2 regions of the Rhodopila sp. genome follow, and region 2 is predicted to be linked to the other one. Evidence: riboswitches for the same ligand, from Rfam matches in the RefSeq annotation. Region 2 holds a riboswitch; the other holds the start of a gene.
The links. Region 2 has a riboswitch for cobalamin ahead of ACQY4T_RS03380 (TonB-dependent receptor plug domain-containing protein). Riboswitches for the same ligand answer to the same signal wherever they lie in the genome.

Region 1 (8,602 bases), 680 kb from region 2:
CCGCGGCACCATCGGTCACGGCCCGCTGTGGAGCGACGAGGCCTCGCGGCTGGCACTGTCGATCATCGCCTTCATCGGCGGCGCGGCGGCCTATCGCGGCGCGCATCACACCGCGATCCGGCTGGTCACCGACCGGCTCAACCAGACGATGCGCCAGGCGGTGTGCGCGGCGATCGAGTGGCTGGTGCTGATCGTCACGGCGACGACGGCCTGGCAGTCGATCGCGCTGCTGACGGCGAGCTGGGACAACGTCACCCCCATCCTGCAGATCAGCACCGGCTGGATCACCTTGCCGGTTACCGTCGGACTGCTGCTGATCGCGCTGTTCGCGCTCGACCGCCTGGTGGTCGGCTACTCCTGGCGCATGGTCGCCCTGACCGGCGCAGCGATGGCGATCGGCACCGCGTTGACCGTGCTCGAGGCCGGCGCGCCGGCCTTCGCCGACAATCCCGGATCGGCGCTGACCGGCATGATCCTGCTGTTCTTCGGCGCCATCCTGCTCGGCATGCCAGTCAGTTTCGGCATGCTGTTCGCCACGCTGAGCTACCTCGACCTGACGGATACCGCGCCGCTCGTCGCCGTGCCGCAGGCGATGGTCGATGGCACCGGCAACTTCATCCTGCTGGCGCTGCCGTTCTTCATCTTCGCCGGACTGATCATGGAACGAGGCGGCATCAGCCTGCGGCTGGTGCGCTTCGCCATGGCGATCATCGGCCGCGTCCGCGGCGGCTTGCTACAGGTCGTGGTGGTGACGATCTTCCTGGTCAGCGGCGTGTCCGGCTCCAAGGTTGCCGACGTCGCCGCGGTCGGGCCGGTGGTGCGGCGCGAGCTGAAGCGGCAGGGCTATCGCGAGTCCGAAGGCGCCGCGGTGCTGGCGGCCTCCGCCGCGATGGGCGAGACCATCCCGCCCAGCATCGCCATGCTGGTGCTGGGATCGGTGACGCCGATCTCGATCGGGACGCTGTTCATCGCCGGAATCCTGCCCGCCGTGGTGATCGCGCTCTGCCTGATGACGCTGATCTACCTGCTGGCCCGCCGCAGCTCCCGCCGCGACGATCTGCCGGTTGAGGGCGGCCGCCTGCGCGCCATCCCCGGCGCGATCCTGCCGCTGATCATGCCGGTGGCGATGGTGCTCGGTATCAAGTTCGGCATCGCCACCCCGACCGAGGCGTCCTCGCTGGCGGTGGTCTACGGCGTGGTGCTGTCGGCGCTGATCTACCGAGCCATGCCGCTCCGCACCCTGGCGGGCATCGCCGGCGAGTGTGCCAATTCGGCCGGCATGGTGCTGTTCGTCCTGGCCTCGGCGTCGGCCTTCGCCTGGGTGCTGACGGCGGCCAACCTGCCGCAGGCGCTGGTCGTGCTGCTGGGCGCGATGGGCGGCGGCAGTTGGGCGTTCATGGCCGGTTCGGTGGTGCTGCTGATCGTGATCGGATCGCTGCTGGAGGGGTTGCCAGCGCTGATCATCCTGGCACCGCTGCTGCTGCCGATCGCGGTGCATATGGGGGTCGATGCGGTGCAGTACGGCATCGTCCTGATCCTGGCGATGGGGGTCGGCGCGTTCATCCCGCCGATCGGGGTGGGGTTCTACGTGTCCGCCGCGGTCGCCGGCGCCGATATCGAAAGCGCCGCACGAACCATGATCCCCTACGCCGTCGTGCTGGTCCTGGCCGTCCTGCTGATCGCCTTCGTGCCGGAGATCACGCTAGTGCTGCCGCGCCTGCTGGAGGGTCATGGTTAGCAGGAGGTTCGCCGGCCTCACACCTGGAAGGCCACGATATCCAACGCCAGAACCGAGACCCCCAATGGTCCGACCGCAGGCCTGAAGGATGATCCTGAGCGTTCTGGTCAAACACAGTTTCTCCCTCGCCGGACACCGCACCAGCGTCGCGCTGGAGGCGGAATTCTGGACCGAGCTGCGACGGATCGCACAACGCCGCGGCCAGACCCTGGCTGCCCTGGTCGCGGCGGTGGATGCGGCCAGGCAACCGCACCGCCCGCTTGCCTCGGCGCTGCGGGTGACCGCACTGCTGGCCAACCAGACCGGATCGTCCGCCACCGATCGGACTGGCTGACCGCGACACAGATCGTGTCACGCAACGATTACACCGCGGCATCGAGACCCGGCGGTACGCCACCCGCGAGAAACGACGCGAGAAACATCTGGCCCAGAATGCGCTTCGTCTCGGGTGCGCCCGGCGTCAGCCGCCCGTCGCGGATTGCCCGTCGCAACGCCGCCCGGGTCGGCACCGACAGGTCGGCGTCCGCCGCCGCCCCCGATGCCGCCGCCGCCGCGCTCAGCAGCACCCCGGCATAATACAACCGCGTCAGCGTGCGTACCAGCACAAGCCGCGCGCGAAGCGCATCATCCGGTGCGCGGCCAAGCCAAGCCTGCAACAGCACGCACTCCAACTCGGGTGAGGCAGCGAAATTGTCCAACATGATCGCCGCGTCAACCGCGGGATCGTTGCGGTAGGCCGACTCCCAGTCGATCAGCCACAGTCGTTCGCCGTCGAACAGAATGTTGCGCGGCACCAGATCGTTGTGGCTGGAAACAGATCCCGCCGGATCCCAGACGTAGGTCTCGCGGGTGCGCGCAAGCCGGTCCGTATGGGCGTCTAGCACCCCGGGCGCGAACAGACCGGTGCGGCACACATGCGCCCACAACCGGGCGACGATGTCGGGGTATTCGACGAACCGCGGAAATGGCGGCGTTGCCTGCAGGCAACCCAGCATTTCGCCCAACGCGCGCGCCAGCGCGCGGCGTCCCCCCGGATAGCCACCCAGCGGCCGCTGCTCGATAAAATCCATCACCGCGACACCTTCCGCCGCGTCGGCATAGTGCAGCCTGGGGGCAATCCCGGCCTCCGCCGCGATGCGCATCGAGACATATTGGTGTGGGTTCCGCAACGGACTTGCCGGACCCTCCAGCCGGACCAGGTAACGCCGCTTATCGATCTCGACCCGAAACGGCAACGCACCGGAAGCGCCGCCGGTCACCGGGCGGACCGTATCCGCCCGGGCCGATCCAAAGGCGGCCATCAACGCTCGGCGAACCGCCTCGACGGGTGCATTCCGCGGCCTCTCATCCGAGTCTTCAACCATCGGCGCGGGTCTAGCACAGCCGCGGGACACCTCGATGCATCGGCGTTCATCAGCGCCTATCCGCGTGCATCTGCGTTTCCCAATCTTCTCACCGATCGCATCGGTCCCGGTCACTCCAGGCAACCGAGCCTCCGCAAACAGCGATGCACCGCTGCCTGCACAGAGCCAACGCCAACGTCAGCACCCGCGATCAGGGGCCCCCAGCCATGACGTGGGCAACCGCGGGCGTTTAGCTCAAGACCCGGCCACCCCGCGCAGCACCCGCGCCGCCGCCACCAGATTCTCCAGCGCCGGCCTCACCTCTTCCCAGTTTCGCGTCTTCAGCCCGCAGTCCGGATTGACCCAGATCTGCCAGTCATCCAGCCGCTCGCGCGCCAGCCCAAGCAACTCGGTCATCTCGCCAACGTCCGGAACCCGAGGACTGTGGATATCCCACACCCCCGGCCCGATCTCCGCCGGATACCCCGCCGCCCCGGCCCCCCGCCGGGCGAACGCATCCAACAACTCCATCCGGCTGCGCGTGGTCTCGATCGAGATCGCGTCGGCGTCCATCTCCGCGATCGCCGCCATGATGTCGTTGAATTCCGAGTAGCACATATGGGTGTGGATACTGGTGTCATCCCGCACCCCACTGGTCGCCAGCCGGAAGCACGCCGCCGCCCAGCCCAGATAATCCGCCCAAGACTCCCTGCGCAGCGGTAACCCCTCGCGGAACGCCGGCTCATCGACCTGGATGACGCCGATGCCGGCCGCCTCCAGGTCCACCACCTCGTCGCGGATCGCCAGCGCGATCTGCCGGCACACCGTCGCCCGCGGCACGTCGTCGCGCACGAACGACCATTGCAGCAGCGTCACCGGCCCGGTCAGCATGCCCTTCATCGGCGCCTGCGTCCGCGATTGCGCATAGCCCGACCAGCGCACCGTCATCGCCCGAGGCCGCGCCACGTCGCCCCAGATGATCGGCGGCGCCACGCACCGGCTGCCGTACGACTGCACCCAGCCATGCCGAGTGAAGCCAAACCCATCGAGCTGCTCTGCGAAATACTTCACCATGTCGTTGCGCTCGAACTCGCCGTGCACCAGCACGTCCAGCCCGATCGCCTCCTGCCAGCGCACCGCGTCGTCGATCCAGCCCTCGATCAGGCCGTCATAGGCCGCCGAACTCAACTCGCCGCGCCCCAGCGACGCCCGAGCCCGGCGCACCTCCGCGGTCTGCGGGAACGAACCGATCGTGGTGGTCGGGAACCGAGGCAGCCGCAGCCGCGCCTGCTGCGCCGCCCGCCGCGTCGCATATGGATTGTCCCGCTGCTCCATCCCGGGTGTCAGCCCCGCCATCCGCGCCTGCACCGCGTCCCGGTGTACCGCCACGCTTGTCCGGCGCGACCGCACCGCGGCATCGCTGGCCGCCAACTGCCCAGCGATCGCCGCATCCCCCTCGTCCAGACCGCGACCCAGCGCCGCCACCTCGTCGAGCTTCTGTTCGGCGAACGCGAGCCAATCCGTCACCTCGGCGCCCAGCCCGGTTTCCTGTCGCATCCCGGTTTCCTGTCGCAGATCCACCGGCACATGCAGCAGGCTGCACGACGGCGCCACCATCAGCCGCCGATTGCCCCGCGCCGAGGCGACCGTCCGCAGCACCCCCAACGCCGCCCGCAGATCGCTGCGCCAGATGTTGCGCCCATCCACCACGCCCAGCGAAAGCCAGCGTTCGGCCGGCACCGCCTCTAGAACCGACTCCAGTTCCGCCGCCCCACGCACCAGATCGACATGCAGCCCAGCCACCGGCAGCGCCGCCGCGGTCGCCAGATTGTCCCCCAGCGGACCGAAATAGCTCGCCAGCAGAATATCCGGCGCCGGCCCCCGCCGCAGCGTGTCGTACGCCAGCCCGAACGCCGCGCGGGCCTTGGCCGACAAATCGAGCGCCAGCACCGGTTCGTCGATCTGCATCCAACTGGCATTCGCCGCCGCCAGCCCGCTCAACACCTCGGCATAGACCGGCAGCATCCGGTCCAGCAGATCCAGCGGATCGGAGCCGTCCGTCGTCTTGCTCAGCATCAGCAGGCTGACCGGACCCAGCAGCACCGGCCGGGTCCGGATCGACAGTGCCAGCGCCTCGCGGAATTGCTGCAGCGGCCGGTTCTCGGTCAGCACGAAACGATCATCCGCGCTCAGCCGAGGCACCAGATAATGGTAGTTGGTATCGAACCACTTGGTCATTTCCAGCGCCGGCAGGCCGGGCGCGATGCCGGCCGCCTGTTCCGCCGCAGTGCCGCGCGACCCCCGCGCCAGGGCGAAATAGCTCGCCAGCGAGACCGGGCCCTCGCGCCATCCATAGCCCGGGGGCACCGCACCCAGCATGCAGGCGGTATCCAGCACCTGGTCGTACAACGAGAAATCGCCGGACGGAACGTGCCCCATGCCGTGCCCCGCCTGCAGCTTCCAGTGCCGGCTGCGCAGGGACCGCGCGGCATCGTCTAGCCCGGCCGCGTCGATCTCGCCCGACCAAAACCGCTCCAGCGCGAATTTCAGTTCACGGCGATGGCCGATGCGCGGGAACCCAAGATTGCTTGCGATCGTCATGCCGGCCTCCGCTCGCTGCGGATGGACCCTGAGTCAGGGCAAGAATAGCGGCGAACGCCGCCGGAAATCGCGGACATGTCTGTCTCCGGCCTCCGGTGCACCCCGCCCGGCGGCATGGCTTGATCGACGACGGCAGGTCTCCTGGCTCACGGCGCCCGGGCAGCCCGCCCGGTTGCTCCGATCCTATCTTCCCGAACCTGAAGGCTCAGTGACCCGCCCCGAGGGGCGGACGGACCGGCATCTCGCCGCTGACAGTTGCGGGGGCAGCCACCGACTTGCCCCCGGACCAGCGGTCCAGCCGGGACGCACGGCGTTCCCTTTTCACCCGCTCGCGCGGGACCATCGACACATCAACATATGCTTATATCTTAGCGGCGGCAAGCCACTGCCGACCGTGGCAAGAGGTCGAATGGTCAATTGCGAATGATCGATTCTTAGAATGTCGGACGACGCGAGGTCTCCGCAATCCCGGGACCTCGCGTCTCAGTGAGACGCAGGATTTGCTGTTTGGGCGAAATGCCGGTGTTTCGCGCTGGTCTGCAACAGGTCTTGGAACAAGCCAACGCTCTGACCGATCCGATGACCGGTGAGCCTCGCGTGGCGTATTCATTCCGACACTACTTTGCGACTGTGCCGATCCAGAAGGGTCTGAGCGTCGCCCATATTGCCGACTGGCTGGGGACGTCGAGCGCGATGGTTGAGCGGCATTACAATCGCTTTCTGGTGCAACGCAACGCCCATCTCTACACCGGTTATGCGGATCGTCCGCCGACGTTCATCGACGAGCTCACTGGGGACGAGCCGATTTTCAGATTGCCGTCCTAGCCGTTAAATTGACCGCAATTCAGAGGCGAAAATAGGGTTGTCTATAAATAATCCAACTGGACAATCGCTAAAAAACTCGGCGTCTGCAAGGAGTTCGAATGATCAAAGCGTATGGCCTTCACTGGCACAGTGACAAGGTATTTTGGGGAAGACCAAGAGTTCCTGGAACGCTTTTGGGAGCCGTAAGCAGGACCAAATCGGCAAAACCAATCGACTTCAGAGATCAAAGAGGAATATATGCTTTATACGCAAATTATGATTTAGTCTACGTCGGCCAAGCCGGGAAAAACACTGGCGACAGACTGTTCAAGAGACTTCGAGCCCATAAGCGCGATCACTTGTCGGAACGCTGGAATCGCTTTTCTTGGTTCGGAACGCAGTGGGTCACGCAGCATGGCCTGTCGGCAGACATCGAGAAGTTGCACGGCAATGTTAGCCTCGTATTGGATATTTTGGAGGCCGTTGCTACCGCCATTGCCGAGCCCAGGCTGAACCTACAGCGAGGTAGATGGAGCAAAGTTCCGCAGTATTATCAATACGTTTCAAAAGAGGAGCAGGAGGAGGAGGAATGAAACGGGGGAACTGCACGCCACTAGTTCCTGCGGTACACGTTTCCACTTTGGCCTCAGCAATGCGACTCATTGGGTCTTTTAAGGTCGAATATATTTGCCGTCCTGCAACTGCCTCCCTTTTCGCGGAATGAACGCACTTCCGGTTAGCAAATTTTTAATCCTTACCGGCTATAGAACGCACCTATTCTAAGGGGTGTGATTATGAGTGCTACGATTGACAACGACGAAATGATTTTTAGAGACGACAAAATCTCGGTTTCCAAGACTCTAGTTAGAGCTGGTTCGTCTTCATACCCCATCAACGGCATTGGCAGCGTCAACATTGTTCGGCCCAACCCCGGCGGCATATTCTTTGCGGTAGTGTGCGCCGGGGTCACCATTGCTCTGGCGACATCTGGCTCGATTGAAGGGTTTGGCATGATGGTCGGAACATTCATCACCATCATGGCGATTGCTTCCGGGCTAAAGGTTGCTCTTGTCTTTCGCACCGCTAGCGGGAACCAGCAAGCCTTGACTTCATTCAGCAGTGCTTATCTAAGCCACGTCAAAAATGCCATAGAAGAGGCTGTTGCGCGGCGAGGCTAGCTCTTGTTTGCTGGATGCGGACTACTGGGTCAACGTGCTTGGTTCAACGGGTGATCCGGCGCGTTTGGCGTTCCATTGACAGCGCAGCCGCGAACCTGCGGCTTGTAGTCAGCGATCGGCGCACGGCCAAAGCCGCGATCTGAGGCCACCGTCTTGGCCGCATGGTGTGACGGGCACAGCCTTTGAACGTGGCCGAAATCGTGTCCGCCAGCGCGCCGCGCCTCGACATGATCGAGATAGGTCGCGGCCTGTCCGCAGCCGTCCACGCTGCACATTGGATGCGCCAACAGAAACCGGCGGCGAAACGCCCGCCACGGTTTCGAGCTATAGAACTCCGGCTGATAGCTCATTTGGCCTCCAGTGCGGCCACGCCGAAAACAACCCTTGAATGAGACGCACGAATTCGCGTGATCCGAATCGAGCAGATGCGCTAGACGGCGCGGTTTACATCTCGAAAGGTGCGCAATGGCCGATCAATCAATTATCCACTCTGGCGAAAACACACAGGAACAGATTGCCTATAAGCTGTTCCTTCATGTCGTTCACGCGGACGGCAAGCGACTTGGCGGTGGTACGCTTGCCGCTACGATCGACCGAAAGGACATCCTCGATACTTATGCCGAATGTCTCCAAACCGCGAAGGGACGGCGGCTGTTTCAGTCGGACTAGGGAAGTCAATGTCGCCCGTAGCTGAACTCTCAACGGAGTCTGGATATGAAACCCTTTCATCCGCGACCAATTTCTGACGTGCCCAGCTATCAGATCGTCGTTCTGATTATTGCAACAGGGCTACTGATATATTTGTTGCAGCAGTTCTTTGGCCAAATCCGCTTAATAGTCTCCCAGCTATCGGTGCAACCTCGCGATTTCCTGCAACTGCGGTGGAGCGTTTGGCTGGCGGTTGAGGTCGATTTAGCAACCGTTTTGTATTATGCCTT
Region 2 (8,602 bases):
AGGTTATCAGCAGGCGGCCGAGGCGGCCGTTGCCGTCAAGGAACGGGTGGATGGTTTCGAACTGGACATGCACCAGGGCGGCTTTCACCAGCAGCGGCAGGTCCGGGCTGTCGGCGTGGATGAAGGCTTCGAGCGCGCCGAGGGCGTCCATGACTAGGTGCGGCGGTGGCGGCACGAACAGGGCGTTGCCGGGCCGCGTGCCGCCGATCCAGTTCTGGGTGCGGCGGAATTCACCAGGGTCCTTGTCCTGGCCTCGGCCTTGCGAAAGCAGGATGGCGTGGATTTCCCGGATCAGGCGAAGCGACAAGGGAAAGTCCTCGCGCAGGCGGCGCAGACCATGGTTCATCGCGGCGACATAACTGGAGACTTCGCGCGTGTCATCGATCGGAACGCCCGGCGCCTCTTCCGCCTCGTATAGCAGCAGATCGGACAGCGAGGATTGGGTGCCCTCGATCTGGGAGGACAGCAGGGCTTCCTTGCGGATATAAATGTAGAGGAACAGGGAGGGATCGGGCAGCACCGATGCGATACCGTCGAGCCGTCCGAGCGTCTGGTTGGCTTGTTCGAGCGGGACGTGCAGGCCCGCGAGGTCGATGGGCGGTATGGGTGGCAAGGGTGGCGGGACGTAGGCGCGCACCGGCTCGCCGCCGATGGCGGTGGTTTCGTAGCGACCCAGGCGGCTTGGGTAGTCGGGCATCTGCGACCTTGTTAAAGGATGCGTTAATAGCGCGCTGGCTTATTAAAGAAAAGAAGGTTATATCTTAATTACGGGGTTGCCTGGGGGTTGCCGAAGGCCCGGGATGCGGCGAAACTGGCCGTCCTACTGAGGAATTAATCCATGATGCAACTGCCGCCCGCCGCTCCCGGCATGCGCGAAGACGAGATCGACACCCCTGCTCTGGTCATCGACCTGGACGCCTTCGAGGCAAATCTCGATTCCATGGCCGCGCTGCTGGCGCCGACCGGAGTGAAGCTGCGGGCGCATGCCAAGACGCACAAATCCCCCGTCATCGCCAAAATGCAGATGGCGCGCGGCGCGGTCGGCAACTGTGTGCAGAAGGTGGCGGAAGCCGAGGTGCTTGCCTGGGGTGGCATTCCCGACATCCTGGTCAGCAACGAGGTCGTCGGCGCGGCCAAGCTGGCTCGGCTATGCGCGCTGTCACGGATCGCCAAGGTCGCGGTCTGCGCCGATGATCCCGGGCAGATCGCGGCGATCGAAGCGGCGGCGGCTGACGCCGCCATTCGCATGCCGGTGTTGGTGGAGATCGACGTCGGTGCCGGGCGCTGCGGGGTTCAGCCCGGACCGGACGCGGTGACACTGGCGAAGCGGATTGCCGGGTCAAAACACTTGGTTTTCGGCGGATTGCAGGCCTATCACGGCAGTGCTCAGCACAAGCGCACGCCAGCGGAGCGGCGGACTCTGATCGGCGGCGCGGTCGACGCATCGCGGCGTACGGTGGAGCAACTGCGTCAACAGGGATTGGACTGCGCGATCGTGGGCGGCGCCGGCACCGGAACGTTCGAATTCGAATCCAAGTCGGGTGTCTATACCGAAATGCAGGCTGGTAGCTACGTTTTTATGGACGCGGACTATGCCAGGAACCTTGACGAGGAGGGTGCGCCGGTCAGCACGTTCCGACATGCGCTGTTTGTACTGGCATCAGTGATGAGCCAGGCGCAGGCGGGCATCGCGGTCGTGGATACGGGGCACAAGGCGGTGGCGGTGGATTCCGGTTTGCCCACAGTCTGGCAGCGGCCGGACATTCGCTACACCAGCGCGTCAGACGAGCACGGCAAGCTGCAATACGGCAGCGAGACAGCATCGCCCAAGGTCGGCGAAAAACTGCGGCTGGTGCCCGGCCATTGCGACCCGACGGTGGACAAGTTCGACTGGTATGTCGGCGTGCGCAACGGCCGCGTAGAGTGCCTGTGGCCAGTAGCCGCGCGCGGTGGCCTGAGCTGAATCAGCGGGATCAAAGGGTGCGTCGCACCCTTTGCGGGTTCGGGCAGAGCCCGACTTGCTACAGCCGCAACCGGATGCCGGCCAGCGCAGTCGGCCCGGGAATCTGATAGCCATTCACCGGCTCGAACTTCGAATAGAAGATGTTCCAGCCGTTGGCGTAAAGCTCGACACGCGGCGTCAGCCGGTAGTTGACCGCGAGGTTGGCGACCAGTCCATGCTGGCCGACACCCGGTTGCAAGCTGCTGTTGCCGCTATCATCAATCAAGAAATCCCGGTCGGATCCGGTATATATGATTGTGGTGACAACGCTCAGGCCGGTTAAAGGCCGTATCGTCACGTCGGCGGATGCCTGGTTCTGCGGCCTGCGCAGCAATTGGGAGCCTTGGCCAGCCGGTTCGCCGTCCGAGGCGGTGTTGAGGAAGCTGTAGGTGGCGTGCAGATCGATCCAGTACGCCGGGCGCACGGTTGCCTCGGTCTCCACGCCGTGCAGATGGGCCGAGGCCAGGTTCACCTCGGTATTCATCGTCTCGGAGGTTGGGACATTCACCAGCAGGTCACGGATGCGCTGGTCGTAGTAGGTCGCCCCAAGGGTCGCGAAATTGGGTCGCCCGGCGGCCGCAATATCGCTGGTAAAGCCGGCTTCCCAGCCCTGTGACTGTTCCGGTTTCAGATTCGGATTGCCGACATAGCCGAAAGAGTCGACCCCGAATCTATCAAACAAGGACGGCGCTCGGAACGCGGTTCCATAGGCGACCTTCAGGTGCGTGGCGATCTGCTTCAGGTCGTAGACACCGCCGATCCGCCAGGTGGTCGGCGCGTTTTGATCCACCCAATCCTGCCGCACCTGTGCGGTGAGCGCCAGCCGTTGCAGCAGCGTGGTCTGCAGCCCGGCATAGGCTGCGTGGGTGGACATATAGGCCGACGTGCCCTGGGCGAACGGGAACCCGGCAAAATTTTCATTGACCCGGACCTTGGCGGTGTCACCGGTAAATTCATAGCCGAAGGTCATCGCGCTGGCGGACAACCCGGGTACCGCAATGACATCGTCCAGATGCAGCGTGTTGTTCCACTGCAGATCGGTGCGGTATGAATGGTAGCGTGAATCCGATGTTGCCTGGTTCGGATCGGCCGGCGCCAGCGGCTCCAGATAGCGCCGATCATCCTGCAACTGTCCCAGAAACACCCCGGTTTCCAGTTGGCCGTTGAACAGATGGGTGGTGCCGCCGATGCGACCCAGCACGGAGCTCGCTTGGCCGTTGGAGTTCGAGTCATCGAATGTCGGGGTGCCGAGTGTGTTGAAACCGAAATAGCTGGTGTCGGCGCGCAGAAACAGCGACAGCCGAGTACCTTCGACCGGTGTATAGCCAAGATTGAGGGTCAGGATACGGTCGCGGAACCCTTGCGGCACATCGGTGTAGGAACTCTCCCGTTGCGGCAGGGCATCGTAGCCGCGCTGCGACTGCGATTCGGCGGTGATGGCGAAATCGACCGGCCCCTGGATGCCGCTCGCGGTCAGATTGCCGCGCAGCAGTGCCGGATAACCGCCGGCCAGGTCGCCGCTCCAATGCACCCCCGGCTGGGAGCCACGGCGGGAAATCAGGTTGATCACCCCGCCGATCGCCCCCGACCCGTAGAGCGCCGCCATCGGGCCGCGGATGATCTCGATCCGCTCGACGTCGGACAAGGTATCGACGCCGAAATTGAACGCCGAGGTCGGATCAGCGGCGTCGTTGATCGGCATCCCGTCGCGCAGCACCAGGACGTGGTCGGAGTTCGTGCCGCGGAGAAACACACTGGTCTGACCGCCGGGGCCGCCGGACGGGCTGACATGCAGGCCGGGAACGTCAGTGAGCGCTTCGGCGATGGTGTTATAGCCGTGTGCCTCGATCGTTGCTCGATCAATGATGGTGACGCCGGCCGGAATCTGTTCGACCGGAGTCGGCACCCGCGTCGCGGTCACCACCGTTTCGGGTATGGCAAGCTGAGCGTCCTCGGCTCTTGCCGCTGTTATCGACAGCAAGGCAAGTGACAGGCAGATCGCGCGACCAAGGCGCATGCGGTTACTCCATCGACCGTTGTGTCGATTGCCCGCATACGGGTTTCTCCCCGCAGCCCCGGTTCACCTCGCCCGGAGCACACGCGCAGTCTCGATGCCGGCCGGTCTCCTGGCTCGCGGGTCTTGGCCTGGGTCCACCTTCTCGCCCGGGGAGGCACCTCCTGGGGGCAATGGCATAAGGACCTGGCTCGCCGCTTACAGTTGCGAGGGCAGCCGCCGTTCGGCAGTTCCCGTTTCAGCCCATGCGGGCCACCGTCATCTGAGGTGCATTGTTAAGCACTGATGCTTCGGCTGGAAAAGTGCCGATGCCGAAGTCATGCGCCCGCATACGCCGGCGGTTCGTGGTTTCGGTCGCCTCCGAGACGCGGCATCATCGGGCCGCAAAATGACTTTTCAGGCGGTCGATCGCCTGTTGCAGCACCTCGAGCCGTTTGCAGAAGGCGAAGCGGGCGTAATGCCGCGGTGCGCCCGGTTGCTCATAGAACGCCGAGACAGGGATCGCCGTCACCCCGGCCTGTTCGGTGATGTGGCGGCAAAACGCGACGTCGTCGCCGGCAAAACCAAGCGGGGTGAAATCGGCGGTAAGAAAGTAGGTGCCGTGGGTCGGAAGGACAGAGAATCCGATCGAGGCCAGGCCCTGGGCAAGCTGGTCCCGCCGTGCCTGGAGATTGCGCGACAGGGAGGCGAAGTAGGCATCGTCCTTGGCCAGGCCGACCGCAACCGCGCGTTGCAGGTTGGGCGCGGTGGTGAAGGTAAGGTTCTGATGGGCCTTTTGCACCAGTGGCGTCAGGGCCGCGTTGGCTGTCACATAGCCGACTTTCCATCCGGTCAGCGAAAACGTCTTGCCGGCGCTGCCGATCCGCATGGTTCGCTGGCCCATGTCGGGCAGCGTCATCAGTGGAATGTGCCTGGCCCCGTCAAATGTCAGGTGTTCGTAGACTTCATCGCAGATCGCGTAGGTGTCGTGGCGGGTGACCAGATCGGCGATGAAGCCCAGTTCGTCGGCGGTGAACACCTTGCCGCAGGGGTTCATCGGCGAGTTGAAAAGGATCGCCTTGGTATTGGCGCCGAATGCGTGCGCGAGTTCGTTGAACGGCAGGTCCCAGTGCGGCGGCGACAGGCGTACGATGCGCGGTATCCCGCCCAGCATGCGAACCACCGGCACGTAGGTGTCGTAGAGCGGCTCGATCAGGACGACCTCATCGCCGGGGTCGACGACCGCCATCAAGCTGGCGGTGATCGCCTCGGTGGCGCCGGATGTCACCGTGACGTCGCGCATCCCGTCAATGTCGAGGCCATAAAAGCGGCGGTTCGCCGCGGCGACGGCCTGGCGCAAGTCAGCCACGCCCGGCATCGGCGGATACTGATTGCGGCCGTCGCGCAATGCGTCGCAGGCGGCCTGCACGATGTCGGCCGGACCGTCGGTGTCGGGGAAGCCTTGACCAAGATTGATCGCCCGATATTCGGTGGCGAGCGCCGACATCACCGTGAAGATGGTGGTGCCGATCGATCCCAGGTAGCTGTTCGCGCCGCGCATCGGTCATGCTCCGTCGTGGTTTAGCCGCGCGAGACTGGCCGCGCGAGACATTGAACTGCCGTCCTCAACTTGCACTGGAAAGACCTGGAGGCAAGCATAGCGGCCGGCTATATTGACTCCACCCGATGCATAAAAAACGGGCGACATGCATCCGTTTCCTCTGCGCAAATAAGCGGCAATCGGTTGCGCCCCGTTGTCGCGACCCGAAGCGCCGTCGGTATAGAACTGCCGGGCCCGGGCGGGGCGAGGTCGCCCAGCGCGGCGGCCAGCATCAAGCGGGCTTGCAGCAGGGGCGCGGGATTTGCGGCTGGGCGGGGACCGACTGGCGGTTTAACAGCCAAAAAAGGTGGATACCGTGCAACCTTCGCCGTTGTAGCTTGGCACGCCGCATGCAAACCTGTGGCGCTGTTCACGCCGCTGACATCCTTGACGCGACTCGGGCAGCCTGAACTTTGTGGGAGGCCCGGCTAAACCGGGCTTGATGAGCATGAAAAAGATCGAAGCCGTCATCAAGCCGTTCAAACTCGATGAAGTGAAAGAGGCGCTGCACGAGGTTGGACTGCAGGGGATTACCGTGGTGGAAGCTAAGGGTTTCGGCCGTCAAAAGGGTCACACCGAGCTTTACCGAGGTGCCGAGTACGTGGTGGATTTTCTGCCGAAGGTGAAGATCGAAGTCATTTGTGAGGATACGGTTGTGGAGCGGGCGGTCGAGGCGATCGTGAACTCTGCTCGTACTGGCCGGATCGGCGACGGGAAGATCTTCATTTCCAGTGTCGATGAGGTTATTCGCATTCGGACCGGCGAACGTGGGGAGGACGCGATCTAATCGGCTTGCCCGACCCCGTGTCTCCGCTCCCGGCGGTTCCGGTGCGGGTGCGATTTCCCACTCAGAACGGATTTGTTGGTTTCCAACCCCTGCTCGGCGTGGCCAGCGGGATCGAGACGATTGAGCCCCGCGCAGGCCGGGGTGTTCGGCTGTCGCGTCGTGTGACGGCAGGACGGTTTTGGCTTTCAGACAGAGAACGAGGGTAGCAGGATGGCGAAGAAGCCGGCAGTAACAGCATCAGATACGGACAATGGCGTGGGCAAAGTGCTCAAGATGCTGAGTGACAACTCAGTCGAATATGTGGATCTGCGATTCACCGATCCCCGCGGCAAGTGGCAGCACACCGCCCAGCATGTCTCGACCATGGACGAGGACGCGTTCCGTGACGGCATCATGTTCGATGGCTCATCAATTGCCGGCTGGAAGGCGATCAACGAGAGCGACATGATCCTGATGCCGGACCCGGCGACCGCGACGATGGATCCGTTTTCGGCCAAACCCAGCATGATCGTGCTGTGCGACATCATCGAACCGTCCACCGGTCAGTTCTACGCCCGCGACCCGCGCGCCACCGCCAAGTTGTGCGAAGCCTACGTTAAATCCAGCGGCGTGGGCGACGGCGTTTCGATCGGCGCCGAGGCCGAATTTTTCATCTTCGACAGTGTGCGGTTCGGCACCGGCGGAAACTACGCCAGCTTCCAGGTCGACAGCGTCGAAGGCCCCGGATCCAACCTGAAGGACTACCCGGAAGGCAACATGGGTCACCGGCCGACGGTGAAGGGAGGCTACTTCCCGGTTCCGCCGGTCGATGGTGACAGCGACCTGCGCGCGGAGATGCTGTCCACCATGGGTGAGATGGGACTGACGATCGAAAAGCATCACCACGAGGTCGCCCAGTCGCAGCACGAACTCGGCTTCAAGTTCGGCGCGCTGACCGCAATGGCGGACCAGATGCAGATCTACAAGTATTGCGTCCACAACGTCGCTCATTCCTACGGCAAGACGGCGACGTTCATGCCGAAACCGGTCTATGGTGACAACGGGTCGGGCATGCACACCCATATCTCGATCTGGAAGGCTGGACGGCCCTTGTTCGCGGGCAATGGCTACGCCGACCTGTCCGAGACCTGCATGTATGCGATCGGTGGCATCATCAAGCATGCCAAGGCGATCAACGCCTTTTCAAACCCGTCGACCAACAGCTACAAGCGACTGATCCCGGGCTTCGAAGCGCCAGTGCTGCTGGCCTATTCGGCGCGGAACCGCTCGGCGTCGTGTCGCATTCCATACACCACCAACCCGAAGGCCAAGCGGGTGGAGGTTCGCTTCCCGGACCCCAGTTGCAACCCATATTTGGCCTATTCCGCGATCACCATGGCGGCGCTGGACGGCATCATCAACAAGATCCATCCGGGCGATCCGATGGACAAGGACCTGTACGATCTGCCGCCGGAAGAACTGAAGGGTATCCCGACCGTATGTGGCAGCCTGCGCGAGGCGCTTGGGGCACTGACTGCCGACCATGACTTTCTGCTGGAAGGCGGTGTGTTCAGTTCGGACCAGATCGAGAGCTATATCGAGCTGAAGTGGAATGAAGTGTATCGTTTCGAACACACACCTCACCCAGTCGAGTTTGAAATGTACTATTCGGTCTGAGCAGACGGGCTTCAATACCCCCGCCGTATCTTCGCGGCGGGGTTTTCTTGTGCGCAAAACATACCCGACGTCTTCGTCCGATGCGTCCGCACGGCGAACCGCGTTAGCCAAATCCGTTGGTGGGGCGTCGGCGAGGGGATTCGCAGACGGACAGGGCCGTGCACGGGCAACTGCCTGATTAATGTGCATCGAAGCCGATCAGGTTTGGTGGAAATACCGCCGGCGACGCCGGGGGGATGTTGGCATGATTGTTGATTCTATCTGAAGCGCGTCTGGCCGTGGTTCATCGTAACGGCGCGGCGAAACGGCAGCACAGGACGGAAAAAATGCAGGACTTCCCCCACCGCGACGAAAAACTGGAGGACCGGCCGACATGAAACTCATCATGGCCATCATCAAGCCGTTCAAGCTCGACGACGTGCGGGAGGCCCTGACGCCGCTTGGCGTGCAAGGCCTGACCGTTTCAGAAGTGAAAGGATTTGGCCGGCAGAAAGGTCAGACGGAAATCTATCGCGGGGCGGAATATCACGTCAGCTTTCTGCCCAAGATCAAGATTGAGGTCGT

Region 1: linked by a shared signal. The riboswitch ahead of metE (5-methyltetrahydropteroyltriglutamate--homocysteine S-methyltransferase) and the one ahead of ACQY4T_RS03380 (TonB-dependent receptor plug domain-containing protein) in region 2 are both predicted to bind cobalamin.

What each region holds. Positions count from the first base shown of each region.
Region 1 covers NZ_OZ255846.1:1,290,227-1,298,828, reverse strand. The annotation lists gene ACQY4T_RS06595 (TRAP transporter large permease subunit) at 1-1,738, shown strand, start outside; gene ACQY4T_RS06590 (ribbon-helix-helix domain-containing protein) at 1,827-2,072, shown strand; gene ACQY4T_RS06585 (phosphotransferase) at 2,101-3,039, opposite strand; gene metE (5-methyltetrahydropteroyltriglutamate--homocysteine S-methyltransferase) at 3,337-5,682, opposite strand; cobalamin riboswitch at 5,797-6,041, opposite strand; gene ACQY4T_RS06575 (hypothetical protein) at 6,190-6,507, shown strand; gene ACQY4T_RS06570 (GIY-YIG nuclease family protein) at 6,606-7,079, shown strand; gene ACQY4T_RS06565 (DUF6232 family protein) at 7,281-7,664, shown strand; gene ACQY4T_RS06560 (hypothetical protein) at 8,130-8,333, shown strand; gene ACQY4T_RS06555 (hypothetical protein) at 8,379-8,602, shown strand, end outside.
Region 2 covers NZ_OZ255846.1:606,393-614,994, reverse strand. The annotation lists gene ACQY4T_RS03390 (Fic family protein) at 1-697, opposite strand, end outside; gene ACQY4T_RS03385 (DSD1 family PLP-dependent enzyme) at 839-1,963, shown strand; gene ACQY4T_RS03380 (TonB-dependent receptor plug domain-containing protein) at 2,022-4,019, opposite strand; cobalamin riboswitch at 4,103-4,291, opposite strand; gene ACQY4T_RS03375 (aminotransferase) at 4,390-5,556, opposite strand; gene ACQY4T_RS03370 (P-II family nitrogen regulator) at 6,044-6,382, shown strand; gene glnA (type I glutamate--ammonia ligase) at 6,593-8,038, shown strand; gene ACQY4T_RS03360 (P-II family nitrogen regulator) at 8,412-8,602, shown strand, end outside.